One region of the Agrobacterium sp. rho-13.3 genome, then DNA from elsewhere that is predicted to be linked to it. Evidence: riboswitches for the same ligand, from Rfam matches in the RefSeq annotation. Region 1 holds a riboswitch; the other holds the start of a gene.
What was found. A riboswitch is a leader RNA that binds a small molecule or an ion and turns the genes downstream of it on or off. The one in region 1 is predicted to bind thiamine pyrophosphate.

Region 2: it holds a riboswitch for thiamine pyrophosphate, as region 1 does, so the genes downstream of both, thiC (phosphomethylpyrimidine synthase ThiC) here and RMR16_RS21870 (hydroxyethylthiazole kinase) in region 1, are expected to answer to the same signal.

What each region holds. Positions count from the first base shown of each region.
Region 1 is NZ_CP192775.1:1,533,045-1,540,430, reverse strand. Features, by position in the region: gene RMR16_RS21885 (telomere resolvase) at 1-142, shown strand, start outside; gene RMR16_RS21880 (LysR family transcriptional regulator) at 512-1,450, shown strand; gene iolG (inositol 2-dehydrogenase) at 1,602-2,594, shown strand; TPP riboswitch at 2,676-2,778, shown strand; gene RMR16_RS21870 (hydroxyethylthiazole kinase) at 2,842-3,579, shown strand; gene thiE (thiamine phosphate synthase) at 3,569-4,225, shown strand; gene thiD (bifunctional hydroxymethylpyrimidine kinase/phosphomethylpyrimidine kinase) at 4,222-5,022, shown strand; gene RMR16_RS21855 (Lrp/AsnC family transcriptional regulator) at 5,026-5,487, opposite strand; gene alr (alanine racemase) at 5,614-6,780, shown strand; gene RMR16_RS21845 (D-amino acid dehydrogenase) at 6,788-7,386, shown strand, end outside.
Region 2 is NZ_CP192774.1:2,444,354-2,451,739, forward strand. Features, by position in the region: gene thiO (glycine oxidase ThiO) at 1-270, opposite strand, end outside; gene thiC (phosphomethylpyrimidine synthase ThiC) at 272-2,095, opposite strand; TPP riboswitch at 2,209-2,320, opposite strand; gene RMR16_RS12035 (acyl carrier protein) at 2,487-2,738, shown strand; gene RMR16_RS12040 (acyl-CoA dehydrogenase family protein) at 2,738-3,919, shown strand; gene RMR16_RS12045 (amino acid--[acyl-carrier-protein] ligase) at 3,925-4,833, shown strand; gene RMR16_RS12050 (DUF1839 family protein) at 4,841-5,827, shown strand; gene RMR16_RS12055 (glycoside hydrolase family 2 protein) at 5,824-7,386, shown strand, end outside.

The DNA.
Region 1 (7,386 bases):
TCTCGAAACGTCACTGTCCTACATGACCTACACCTTCCCGGAGGATGAGGTTGCGTCCAAGGCCCGTGCCGAGCGTGTCGCCGACCGCACGATCCGCCAGATGATCAGCGTCAACCAGATGCCGGGCGCCGCAAGGAAATAGGCCCATACCTGTTCAAGCGCGATGAACAGGCACCTATCTTCAACGCCACATCAAATTGCCGATTCCCATCCAGGGCGGAATCTCATGGGGCGATATCTCAAGCCTTCCGTGGGATTGTTCGACGCGTGAAAACCGACATTTCCGGTCTCATGAAGCGAGTGAAAACATCCTAATTTAGTTATGTTTCAGCACCTTAGCGTCACCCATTGCGAGCAATCCCCTGCGCCAAGGTGTTTGGCTTGTCATTTTCCAGCTTATCCACATCGGAAAATACAATCCATGGTGGACGAGGATGGTCAGCGGTCGATTCACATGTCATAAACTGAGGTAGAAGCGAAAGATCGCAAGCAGACTTCCGAAGGCGATGCTATGATAGAGCAGTATCTCGATACACGACAACTCGAAGCATTCGTTGCGGTGATGTCGATAGGGAGCATGACGGGTGCTGCCAAAGCGCTTGGAAAATCGCAGCCCGTCATCAGCCGTCTCATTCAGGATCTTGAGCAGGAAATCGGCTTCGTCCTGCTTCATCGCAACGGCCCACGCATTGCCCCAACCGAACAAGGTGTGGCGTTTTTTACGCAGGCAGAACTGTTTCTGGGCGGGCTGCGCACGATCAGCGAAAGAGCGCGGCAGATTGAAAGCAGCGGGGCAAGACCAATCGAGATCGCATCGATCCCGGCTCTTGCAGCAAGCCTCGTGCCGCTCGCGCTCAAAGACATTGCGGAAGAGCACTTTCCCAAACACGTTCATCTCCAGAGCATCGCATCGGAAAATGTCGTTCAAGCGGTGGTCGCACGCACAGCCGATGTTGGCATTGCAAGCCTGCCGCTGGATAATCCGGGGCTGGATGTTCACTGGATCGGTGAAGTGCCCTGTGTCGCCATCGTGGCCGCTGGTGATGAACTGGCGCAAAAAACCATTGTCACACCGCAGGATTTGGCAGCGCGACGCATCATTGCTTCGGCCAATCCTTACCGTCTTCGCATGCGCATTGAAAAAGCATTCAAGGATCAGGGCATTGCCCTGAACGATGTCGTGGACAGCAACGCAACCTATGTTTCGCTTGCGCTGGCGCGAGCCGGCCTTGGAGTTGCCATCGTGGAGTCCGTCACGATCAGCGGTCTGCCCATCGACGGCGTCGCCGTTTTGCCACTCGCGTTTCACATCCCGTTTTACTGGGGCGTCATCACCGCTCTGGGGCGGCCATCTCCCGTGACGATTGAAAACTTTATTCACTCGTTGGAAGAGAATGCGAGGACTTTGCCGGGCTTCCGCAAGCACCAAAATCTTGCCAGTATTCCTTGAGAGAACGACCTCTCGTTCCCGTCTTGACACGAATGAAATGGCGCTCTAGCAAGATGGAACATATATTCCAAATGGGCTTGAGGTGTGCATTGGCGTTCCAAGAAGGGCGCTGAAGGCAGTCGAGACCCGCTAACCAGATCGGGAGGAAACGATGGTTACGAGATTGGCTTTGTTGGGTGCGGGTCGCATCGGAAAGGTCCATGCGAAGGCAATTGCCTCCGACAAACGTGCAAAACTGGTCGCTGTGGTCGATGCTTTTCAGGAAGCCGCACAGGCAATCGCAAATGAAACCGGCTGCAAGATCAGCACCATCGAAGCCGTGCTGGCCGATCCCGATATCGATGCCGTTATCGTTTGCACACCAACCAACACCCACGCGGACCTGATCGAACAGTTTGCACGCGCTGGCAAAGCTGTTTTTTGCGAAAAGCCGATTGATCTGGATGTTGCCCGCGCTGCGGCCTGCATTGAGGTCGTCAAGGAAACCGGCGCCAAGATCATGCTCGGCTTCAACCGCCGTTTCGATCCGCATTTCCGCGCCGTTCGCAAGGCCATCGATGACGGCCAGATCGGCAAAGTCGAAATGGTGACGATCACCAGCCGTGACCCCGGCGCCCCGCCGCCCGAATACATCAAAGTGTCCGGCGGTATTTTCCGCGACATGACCATCCATGATTTCGATATTGCCCGCTTCCTGCTGGGCGAAGACATCGTCAGCGTTTTCGCCACCGGCTCCGTTCTGGTCGATCCCAAGATCGGCGAACTGGGTGACTATGACAGCGCCAGCATCATTCTAACGACCGGCAGCGGACGTCAGGCGATCATTTCCAACTCGCGCCGCGCGACCTATGGTTATGACCAGCGCATCGAAGTGCACGGCTCGCTCGGCTCCGTTTCGGCAGAAAACCAGCGTCCGGTCTCCATCGAAGTCGCAACCAAAGATGGCTACACGCGCCCGCCTCTGCACGACTTCTTCATGACGCGCTACACGGAAGCCTATGCGGCGGAAATTACCGCTTTCATCGATTCCGTCGAAAACAACGTCGCACCGTCACCATCTGCTCAAGACGGCCTGATCGCGCTCAAGCTTGCCGATGCCGCATTGAAATCCGCACGCGAAAAGGTTCTCGTGCAGATCGTATAATCATCGACCATCAAAGGCGGTGGCATTAAGCCTCCGCCTTTTCTACACCATTGACAGCAGACTTAAAAAACGACAATTTCCAGACATTCCGAGGGGAGCATCGCACGATGCTGAGATGGCGCTGAGCCGGACCCTTGAACCTGATCCGGGTCATGCCGGCGTAGGAACGGAACGGTCGCCAAAGGCATACTTTTCTCTTCTTCGCTCACCCTGGGTCTCCGTGATTGTATATGGAGTGGAATAACCCATGGAGAGCTTTCCAACGGCACAAAAGGCGGCAGCGCTTCTGGCGCACGTGCGTGAACAAAGACCGCGTGTTCATTGCCTGATGAACACGGTCGTCCAGAAGTTTACGGCAGATGGCATCACCGCCGTGGGCGGCATTCCGTCGATGACATCATCTGAAGAGGAAATTGAAAGCTTCGTTTCCAAAGTCGGCGCTCTGACCATCAATCTCGGCACGCTGGACGCTGCGCGCCGCAAGGTCATCCGCATCGCGGTCAAGGTCGCAAACGCCCATGGCAAACCGTGGATCGTCGATCCGGTCCATTGTGACTACTCGCCCTCGCGACTGGATTTCGCCCACGAGCTGATCACTCTTCGCCCAACAATCGTGCGCGGCAATGCGGCTGAGATGGCGGTGATAGGCGATGTCGGCGGAGCCCTGCGCATTCAGACAGGGCCGGAAGATCTGCTTCAGGATGGAACGCGAGAAGCAAAAATCGTCAACGGTCATCCGTGGATGGCAAAGGTTACCGGCACCGGCTGCCTTTCCGGTGGCGTGATTGCTGCCTTCATGGCTGTGGAACCGGACCCGATGCTGGCAGCCGCAGCGGCGCTGACCGTCACCGGCGTCTCCGCCGAACTGGCGGCAAAACATGCACGCGGTCCCGGCACTTTCGAAGCGGCCTTCCTGGATGCGCTGGACAGTATCAATGGCCAGGACATTCTTTCCCTTGCGAGAATTGAACACGATGAAAATTGATTACCGTTTGAACGCCTTGGTGGATGCCTCTCTGGCCGATATCGCGCCGCTGCCGGAACTGGCAGCCGTTGCGGCACGACACGGCGCGACGATCATCCAATACCGTGACAAACACGCCTCCACTCGCCAGATGATCGAACAGGCTCTGCTGATCGTTGACGCTTTGAAGGGGACGGGCGTGCCTCTGGTCATCAATGATCGCGTCGATGTGGCGTTGGCGTCTGGCGCGGATGGTGTACATTTGGGGGCCGACGATATGGATGCCCATACTGCAAGGCGTCTTTTGGGGCGTGATGCCGTTATCGGCCTGACAGTTAAAAACAAGAAGGATGCAGAGCGTGCAGCAATCGCGCCTGTGGACTACGCCTGCATCGGCGGCGTTTTCGAGACGATTTCCAAGGTAAACCCGGATGCGCCGGTGGGGCTGGAAGGTCTTCAGCACTTGCGCCACCATCTGAAGCAAGCGCGTCCGGACATGCCCGTTGGCGCCATCGCGGGCATCACGCTGAAACGTGTTGCTCCCGTTATTGCCGCCGGTGCGGATGGTGTTGCCTTGATCTCGGCCCTGTTTCGGGCCGGGGACATCGCAGCGGCGACGCGCGATTTCCGCCGTGAGGTGGACCATGCACTGGAGGCACGCGGATGACCGCCATCGCCTTAACGATTGCCGGGTCCGACAGCGGTGGCGGTGCGGGTATACAGGCCGACTTGAAGACGTTTTCGGCACTCGGCGTTTATGGCGCCAGCGTCATCACCGCCATCACGGCGCAGAACACCAGAGGCGTAAGCGCCGTTGAGGATATTTCCGCTGCGATGATCGCTGCCCAAATGGATGCGGTTTTTTCCGATCTTGACGTCGGCGCGGTGAAAATCGGCATGGTTTCGCGCATTGAAACCATAGAGACGATTTCCGATCGACTGCATGATGCGGGCAGACAGGTGGTGCTGGACCCGGTGATGGTAGCGACATCCGGTGATCGTCTGTTGCAGGAAGATGCGATTGAGACGCTGCGGTCTAAGCTGTTGCCTTTGGCTTTGATCGCCACGCCCAATCTGCCGGAAGCAGCCCTTCTCAGCTGCCAACCGCTGGCGACAAACCGGCAAGAGGTGATCGTTCAGGCCGAGACGATCCTGAAGCTCGGTATTCAGGCCGTTCTCATCAAGGGTGGGCATGGCAGCGGGCCTGAGAGTGTCGATCTTTTGCTGGATGGCAATTCCGTACAGGAATTCTCCATGCCGCGTATTGAGACCCGCAACGACCATGGCACCGGCTGTACGCTGGCCGCGGCGATTACCGCAAATCTAGCGCTCGGCTATTCCTTGGCGGATGCGATTGGACTGGCGAAGGAGTTTTTGCAAGGGGCATTGGCTGCGGGTCGAGAGCTGCATGTCGGCCATGGCCATGGGCCTGTGCATCATTTTTATCGGTGGTGGAACGCCTAAATATCAACCTCGTGGCTTTGGGCTTGCCAGTGCATTGCGGATGGCGAAGCTGGAGTGAATGCGGGACACACCGGGCAGTTTTGAGAGGATGTCCTTGTGCACCCGCTCAAAATCGCCCGCACTTTCCACCTCAACCCGCAGGAAATAATCCGATCCGCCGGTCATCAGGTAACACTCGCGGATTTCAGGATATCGGCGCACGGCGCTTTCAAAGCGATTGAGAAAATCTTCGGTCTGACGGTCCAGCGTGATCTGGATGATGACGGAGATAACCTCGCCACCCGCAGTACTCCCCGTCAGCGCGGTATAACCGCGAATAACGCCGTCACGCTCCAGAATATCCACCCGCCGCAGGCAGGCGGAGGGCGACAAGCCGACCTCTGCCGCCAGCTTTGCGTTGCTGATGCGCGCATTCAGCCTCAGCAACCTGATGATGTGACGATCCGTAGCGTCCAAAGCAGACATAAAATCATTCCGTTTCATCGTCGAAAATTGCGTGATATCACAATTCTTCGAACTTTATGCACCTCAAACCGCGGAAATTCGATGATCGTTGCAATAGTCTTTTCCAATAAAAATAAGGGAACGACGATGGACATGACGATCAACCGCCAGAAAGCGACCGGCGGCGCCAGCGGATACCTGACCATAGACCTTGGCGCACTTCGCGACAATTACCTGACCCTGCGGGCAATGGCTCCCAATTCCATCACCAGCGCGGTCGTCAAAGCCAATGCTTACGGTCTTGGCGCCGATATGGTCGCGCCTGTGCTGTACAATGCCGGGTGCCGTCACTTCTTCGTCGCCCACATCGATGAGGCCATCGCGCTTCGTCTTCGCATTGCTGGCGATGCGGAAATTTTCGTTCTGAACGGGCTTCAGCCGGGCAATGAAACATCCTGTGCGGCAATGAACCTTACGCCTGTTATCAACTGCCTTGAGCAACTTGCGCAATGGTCGGCCTATGCCGCAAACCTCGGCAAGACCCTGCCCGCAGCGCTTCAGATCGACACCGGCATGTCGCGGCTCGGCATGTCGTCATCCGAACTTGAAACAGTAAAAACCTCACCTGACCTGTTGAACGGCATCGCGATCACCTTCGTCATGAGCCATCTGGCCTGCGCGGATGAACCGGAGCATATCGCCAACGGTGCGCAGCTTGCCGTGATGCGCAAGGCTGCGCTGATGTTTCCCGATGCGCCGGTATGCTTTGCCAATTCCGGCGGCATCTTTCTCGGTGCAGATTATCACAACGCCGTCATGCGTCCCGGCATCGCGCTTTATGGCGGCGCGCCATCGACGCTGCGCCCCAACCCGATGAAGCCGGTGGTGCGGCTGGATGTTGCCGTTGTCCAGACGCGCACTGTGCCAGCAGATACGTTCGTCGGTTACGGTGGCTCGCTGCGCACGACGGGCGAAACGCGATTGGCAACGATTGCGGCTGGCTATGCGGACGGTTTGCCGCGCGCGCTCAGCAGCAAGGGTGCTGCCTATTTTAACGGCGTGCGGCTGCCGATTGCCGGTCGTGTTTCGATGGATAGCATCAGCCTTGACATCACCGCCCTGCCCGAAGGAACCTTGAAACACGGCAGCCTCGTTCAACTCATCGGGCCGGACCAAACGCTTGAAGACATTGCCGAAGATGCAGGTACAATCGCCTATGAAATCCTGACCGGCCTCGGTCAACGTTACCGCCGCACCTACATTCAGCCGGAGCGCAATGCCGCCACCGGCGATGCAACAAACGCAGACGAGTGAGAGCAATATGAATATCACAATTCTTGGTGCCGGTGTCGTCGGCGTTACCTCGGCCTGGTATCTGGCGAAGGCCGGTCACTCCGTTACCGTCATAGATCGCCAACCTGGCGCTGCTCTCGAAACCAGCTTCGCCAATGCAGGCGAGGTTTCTCCCGGCTATTCGTCGCCTTGGGCGGCACCGGGCATTCCGATGAAGGCTGTAAAATGGCTGTTCATGGAACATTCTCCGCTGATTATCCGTCCAACGCTTGATCCCGCAGCCTTGCGCTGGATTGCCCAGATGCTGCGCAACTGCACGGCGGCCCGTTACAACACCAACAAAAGCCGGATGGTGCGCGTTGCCGAATATAGCCGCGATTGCCTGATGGCACTGCGGGAAGAAACCGGCATTCAGTACGATCAGCGCACGCAAGGCACGCTGGAAGTCTTTCGCACCCAAAAGCAGATCGATGGTATCGGCAAAGATGTCGCTGTTCTGCAAGCCGGTGGTGTAAAATATGAGGTTCTGGATCGCGATGGCTGCGTTGCCGCCGAGCCGGGGCTGTCGGCATCTCGCGAGAAGATCGTTGGTGGTTTGCGCCTGCCGGGAGATGAGACCGGCGATTG
Region 2 (7,386 bases), on a different replicon from region 1:
CGCCGGTGCCACCACCAGCGTACCCTTGCGCGTCACCAGCCCCGGCGTTGCCTCATCCCACCAATCAAGCGCAGATTGGCCTAATGTCAGCACGGCCTCCTCTGCACTTTCACGCTCACACCAAGGCGCCAGCATGCCGCCCGCAAACCAGGACGCACCGCGCCCCGGTTTGTTTGCCAGATCGCAGACTTCGACACCCACGCCCCGGCGCGCAAGTTCAAGAGCAGCCGTTAGACCGGAAACGCCTGCACCTTTAACCAGAACGCGCATCTCATTCCCCCGCCACCGGCTTTTCCAGCGGCATATAAAGATCGCCACCCTGCTGGAATTTTTGCGCCATGGCCTCCAGACCTTCCTTTTGCGCCTCGGCACGAATGTCGTGCGAGATCCGCATGGAGCAGAATTTAGGTCCGCACATGGAGCAGAAATGCGCAACCTTGTGCGCTTCCTTCGGCAATGTCTCATCATGGTAGGAGCGTGCCGTTTCCGGGTCGAGCGACAGGTTGAACTGGTCTTCCCAACGGAACTCGAAACGGGCACGAGACAAAGCATTGTCGCGGATTTGTGCTGCCGGATGACCCTTGGCAAGATCGGCAGCGTGGGCGGCAATCTTGTAGGTGATGACGCCGACCTTCACATCATTGCGGTCCGGCAGACCCAGATGCTCCTTTGGCGTGACATAACAAAGCATCGCCGTACCGAACCAGCCGATCATCGCCGCACCGATGCCGGACGTGATGTGGTCATATCCGGGCGCGATATCCGTCGTCAGCGGTCCAAGCGTGTAAAAAGGCGCTTCGCCGCAGACCTTCAGCTGCTTGTCCATATTCTCTTTGATCTTGTGCATCGGCACATGGCCGGGGCCTTCGATCATGACCTGGCAGTCTTTTGCCCAAGCGATCTTCGTCAACTCACCCAGCGTTTCCAACTCGGCAAATTGCGCCGCATCATTGGCGTCGGCAATCGAACCCGGCCGCAGGCCGTCGCCCAACGAGAAAGACACATCATAAGCGCGGCAGATATCGCAGATTTCATCGAAGTGCTCATAGAGGAAGGATTCCTTGTGGTGATGGAGACACCACTTGGCCATGATCGAGCCGCCGCGTGAGACGATGCCGGTGACGCGATTGACGGTCAGCGGAATGTAATGCAGCCGCACGCCGGCATGGATGGTGAAATAATCCACACCCTGCTCGGCCTGTTCGATCAGCGTATCGCGGAACACGTCCCAGTTCAGATCTTCAGCAATGCCATTGACCTTTTCCAGCGCCTGATAGAGCGGAACTGTGCCAATCGGCACCGGCGAATTGCGGATGATCCATTCGCGGATGTTGTGAATGTTGCGACCCGTTGAAAGGTCCATCACCGTATCGCCACCCCAGCGAATGGCCCATACCATCTTGTCGACTTCATCCGCCATGGAAGACGTGACCGCCGAGTTACCGATATTGGCATTGATCTTGACGAGGAAATTGCGCCCGATAATCATCGGCTCGGCTTCGGGGTGGTTGATGTTGGCGGGGATAATCGCCCTGCCCGCCGCCACTTCCTGACGCACAAATTCCGCGGTCACGAAATCTGGAATATGCGCCCCAAAACTTTCACCATCGCGTGCCAGCGTTTCCTTTGCCGCCTCGCGCCCGATGTTTTCGCGAATGGCAATGAATTCCATCTCAGGCGTAATGATGCCCGCCCGCGCATAGGCAAGCTGCGTGACCGCTTTGCCGTCCTTGGCCTTCAATGGCTGATGACGTAGAGAAAATTCCGGCGTCAAACGTTCGCCGGTGGCAAAGCCATTGTCCTCCGGTTTGACGTGTCGGCCCTCGTAAGCCTCGACATCGCCGCGTGCCACAACCCAGTCATGGCGCACACGCGGCAAACCGCCTTCGATGCTGACCGTGTGGGATGGATCGGTATAAGGACCAGAGGAATCATAGACCGTAACCGGCGGTTCGCCAGCGGTGGGGTGCACCGCAATTTCACGCATCGGTACGCGGATATGGGGATGGATGATGCCCGGCTTGTAGATTTTGGTCGAAGCGGGAAGCGGACCTGTCGTGACAACAGGGGAGAGATTTTTAGCAGCAATGTTCATCGTGAGGCTCCAAAGCAAAAACAGTGGAGACCCAGTTCGAGCATGAAAGACGAAAAACCACGGGAAAGGCAAGCCGATGATTCGGCCCAGTTGCTCGGCACTGCCGAACTGCTTTTCCCGCGTTTGCACCGTCCCTACGCCAGTATGAACTGGATCAGGTTCAACGGGTCACTGCGCGCTGTAGCAGTATCTCAGCCCCTTGACGGGACTCCCCTGGTGAATGCCTAATCAGAAACCGGCCATGCCACTTTGTCAAGTATGCTGTGGATGAAGTCACATAATCGCGTTGGGTTACACCAAATTAACCTAGCCATTTATTAGGATGTTATTTTTTAGGGTGTAACTTGAAGAATGCGCTATGATAGCATCCGATCGAGGGAGACTACTTGAGATGAATTCAACTATTCGTGAAATACTATCTAAATTCGGCCAACTCCCGGTACCGATCGATACCATCGCCGACGAATCTGATCTTTACGCAGCCGGACTTTCTTCTTTCGCATCCGTACAATTGATGCTTGGCATAGAAGACGCGTTCGATATCGAGTTCCCGGACAATATGCTCAACCGCAAGTCTTTCGCCAGCATCAAGGCGATTGAAGAAACCGTGAAAACAATTCTCGACGGCAAAGAGGCGGCGTGATGAACCTGTCTGTCGCCCCACCGAATGCCACGCTGTCTGCGCGCGCATCGCGTGTTGCGGCGATCGCCGCGCAACACGCTGACGATGTAGACAGCGCCGCACGTTTCCCAAGAGAAGCTGTGGAGGCCATGCGCGCTGAGCGCCTTCTCGGCATTCAAGTTCCCTTGCATCTGGGCGGCGAAGGCGCAAGTCTGACGCAAATCGCCGATATTTGCTGCACGCTTGGCCAGTCCTGCTCGGCCACGGCAATGATCTTCGCCATGCACCAGATCAAGGCATCCAGTCTGGTGGAGCACGGAGAGACAAGCGAATGGCACACCGGCTTCATGCGCCGTGTGGCCGCTGAACAGCTCCTCATTGGTTCTGCCACCACCGAAGGCGGCATTGGCGGAAATCTGCGCAATTCCATTTGCGCCATTGACGTTGACGGGGCCAATTGCTCTTTGGAAAAAGACGCGACCGTCATTTCCTATGGCAGCGAAGCCGACGTCATTCTCATCACCTCCCGCGCCCATGCGGATGCCGCACCTGCCGATCAGGTGATGACGGTTTTTCTTAAAGACCAATATAGTCTTGAAAAAACGCATGTCTGGAACACGCTTGGCATGCGCGGCACCTGTTCCGATGGTTTCCTGTTCAAAGGCAAGGCGCCTTCGGAACAGATTTTTCAAAAGCCGTTTGCAGAAATCGCGGCACAATCCATGCTGGCCACATCGCATCTTTTGTGGAGCGGTGTGTGGTATGGCATTGCGGCAGATGCCGTGTTGCGGGCGCAGGCTTTCGTTCGCGCAGCCGCCCGCAAATCACCCGGCGTCACGCCACCCGGTGCTATCCGTCTGGCGGAAGTGTCCAACAAGCTTCAGATCGTCAAATCCAACGTGATTGCCGGTCTAAAAGCGTACGACGATACCAAGTCCGATCCGGACAAGCTGATGTCGATGGGGTTTGCCGTTGCCATGAACAACGTCAAGATTTGTTCTTCCGAAACGGTTCTGGAAATCATCAATCACGCCATGCTGATTTGCGGCATCATGGGCTACAAGAACGGCACGCCTTACAGCCTCGGCAGGCATTTGCGTGATGCGCATTCCGCCCAGCTGATGATTTCAAACGACAGAATTTTAAGCAATTCCGCCCATCTCCTGCTTGTTCAGAAGCAGGACACCAGCCTTTCAGGATAAGCACCATGGACATGCAAACATCGTTTCTCGATCGCCTGTTCGAAAAGGGCCTGCTGATCGATACTGGCGTGGACGGCCTTTATGGCCGCAGCGGCCAGTTTGAAGACGTCATCGTCGCTTTTGAACGGTTGATCGACACCGTCGGCGGCCCGGACAAGGCGGAAGCCATTCGCTTCCCGCCCGGCATTAACCGCGCTTTTTTTGAAAAAAGCGGTTACATGAAAAGCTTCCCGCAACTGGCGGGCACGGTCCATTCGTTCTGCGGCTGTGAGTTGGATCATGTCAGCCTGCTGAAAAGCATGGACGAGGGCACGGACTGGACGAAAGATCAGAAGGCGACCGATATCGTCTTGACGCCTGCGGCCTGCTACCCGCTTTACCCCACCATTGCCAAGCGCGGAAACCTGCCCGCTGGCGGCGGTCTTTACGACATTCAATCCTATTGCTTCCGCCATGAGCCTTCCAAGGATCCGGCCCGCCAGCAACTGTTCCGTATGCGCGAATATGTCTGCATGGGCACGGAAGCAGATGTCACGGAATTCCGCCAATTGTGGATGGATCGCGGCGTGGCAATGATGGAAAAAATCGGTCTCGACGTGAAGATCGATATCGCCAACGACCCGTTCTTCGGGCGCGCGGGCAAGATGCTGGCCAACAACCAGCGTGACCAGAATTTGAAGTTTGAACTGCTGATCCCGGTCACATCGACCACCAACCAGACCGCCTGCATGAGCTTCAATTACCACCAGGACGCTTTCGGCACCAAATGGGGTCTCAATCTCGCAAACGGCACTGTGGCCCACACCGCCTGCGTCGGTTTTGGTCTGGAGCGTATTGCGCTGGCACTGTTTGCGAAACATGGACTGGATGTGGATGCATGGCCGCAGCCGGTTCGGGATGTGCTTTGGGGCTGAAGACGAGATGGCAAGCATTTTTCCGGCCCTGAGCGCTGAAACCTATGTTCCGCACCAGCTCCACGCATCTGAGCGGATGTGGCCGGAAACCAATTGTTATGTAGATCTGTGGATCGAACTTCTGGCCTCCAGCGGTTTGCCGCCGGAAGCCATGCTCGGCTTTACGCTGACACAGGATTTCGAGGGCGACCAGTTCACTTTCTTTAAAGTACCGCTGGAAGACCTTGAGGCGCTGTATGGCATCCGCGTCACTGAACTGGCAATTTTCGACAGGCTGGAAAGCCATATCGCAACACAGTTGCAGCGCGGTCGTATCTGCCTGATCGAAATGGACAGTTTCTACATGCCGGATACCCAAGGTGTGGGTTATCGTAAGGAACACGGCAAAACGACGGTCGCCATCAACCGCATGGACTTGGCAAACCGCAAGCTGGAATATTTCCACAATGGCGGCTACTACGCGCTGGAGGGTGATGATTTCTCAGGCATTTTCCAACACCACCTCACGCAAGACGATCTTCCGTTTTTGCCCTACACCGAATTCGCGAAATTTCCCGAAAAGCCCGTGTCCGATAAAGAACGACGCGCAATTGCGCTGCGGCTTTTGGCATTACATTTTGCAAAACGGCCCGAGCAAAATCCGATCAAGGCCTTCGCCGAGGTCTTTCCGGGGCAGGTGGAAAAAGTGGCCGACCGGCCCTTCGGATTTTTCCACAAATATGCTTTCAACACGCTTCGCCAGTTCGGCGCCAATTTCGAGCTGACCGCCACCCATCTGGAATGGCTGGGTGGAGACAAACAGTTCGGCGAGGCGGCAAGCCACGCGCTTCGCATTTCGGAAGTGGCGAAATCCGTCCAGTTCCAGCTTGCCCGCGCCATCGCCCGTCGCAAGTTCGAACCACTCGCGACCGTTCTTGACCCGGCTATCACGGCTTGGGACGAGTTGATGGGCGCACTGGAGACATCGCTGAGCAAAACAAGCGAGGCGGCGTGACCGCGCCCTTCGCTTTGCATGTGCCGGGTGGGCAATTGTTGAGCGAGGGTTGGACCCTGACGCTAACGCTGCCGCATGCTTTCACCACACCGGTCGATATTCCATTTGATGTCGAGGTCATCACGGCGCCCGTTCCCGGCACTGTTGCGCAAGCACTGGAAACCGTCGGAAAATTTGATCGCCTTCTTCCACAACCGCTGAACAATCAGGATGCCTGGTATCGCCTGACCCTCGTTTCCGACGAAACCGGACCGGCTATTCTGCGCTTCGAAGGTCTGGCAACGATTGCCGAAATTTTTCTGAACGGAACACTGGTCGCCCATGCCACCAGCATGTTTGAAGCGCTGGACGTGCCCTTTGAATTGAGCGGCGCGGATGAGCTTGCCATCTGCTTTCGCGCCCTTGCCCCACGGCTGGAGAGACCTGGCCCCCGCGCCCGCTGGCGTCCACAGATGATGAGTTCTCAAGGCCTGCGGCTGATCAGAACAACCGCGCTCGGTTACATGCCGGGCTGGTGCCCGGAAATCCATGCCGCTGGACCATGGCGTCCCATTCGGCTTATTCGCGAAAACCAATCCGCGTTCGAACTCCTGTCTTTTCAATCGGAGCTGGGTGCTGATGGAACGGGGCATCTGCGTATGTCCGTTCGCAGCCACCGCCATATTGGATCAATGGACATCGGCTGCGCCGACCGCTGGGCAAGGCTACAGGCGACCAGCGAGGATGTCTTCGAAGGCGAATTGTGGCTGGAAAACATCGAACCATGGTGGCCCGCCACCCATGGAACGCCAGCGCTTCACGATCTCAGCCTGCGCCTGGATGGACAAACCCACTCCATAGGAAAAACCGGGTTTCGCCGTATTGAGATCAATCCCGGCACCGACGGAAAAGGTTTCGGGCTGAAGATAAACGGTCAGCCCATTTTCTGCCGGGGAGCGGTGTGGACGACTGCCGATATCGTGCGCTTGGGCGGTGAGCGCAAAGATTACGAACCCTGGCTCCGCCTCGCTGCTGAGGCGGGTATGAACATGATCCGCATCGGCGGCACAATGGCCTACGAGACCCCGGATTTCTTCGCGCTTTGCGATGAACTCGGCATTATGGTGTGGCAGGACATGATGCTCGCCAATTTCGATTACCCGGCTAAGGATGAGGCTTTTCTCGCCCATGTCGAAAAAGAAATCTCGCAGCTTCTCAAGACCACAGCGCTGTCGCCCTCCCTCGCCGTGTTGTGCGGCGGCAGTGAAATGTACCAGCAAGGCGCAATGCTGGGGCTTTCCGAACAGTTTTGGAAAGGTCCGCTGACGGAAGATATTCTTCCGGACCATGTCAGGCGTTTACGGCCGGATATTGCCTATGTGCCGAACTCACCCTTTGGCGGTGCATTACCCTTTGTCCCCAACGAAAAGGTCGGCCATTATTACGGTGTCGGCGCCTATTGCCGACCGCTTGAAGATGCCCGCCGTGCCGATGTGCGGTTTGCAGGCGAGTGCCTCGCCTTCGCCAATGTCCCTCAACAGTCCACGCTGGACGAATTTTTGCCCGCCCGCCCGGTTCAC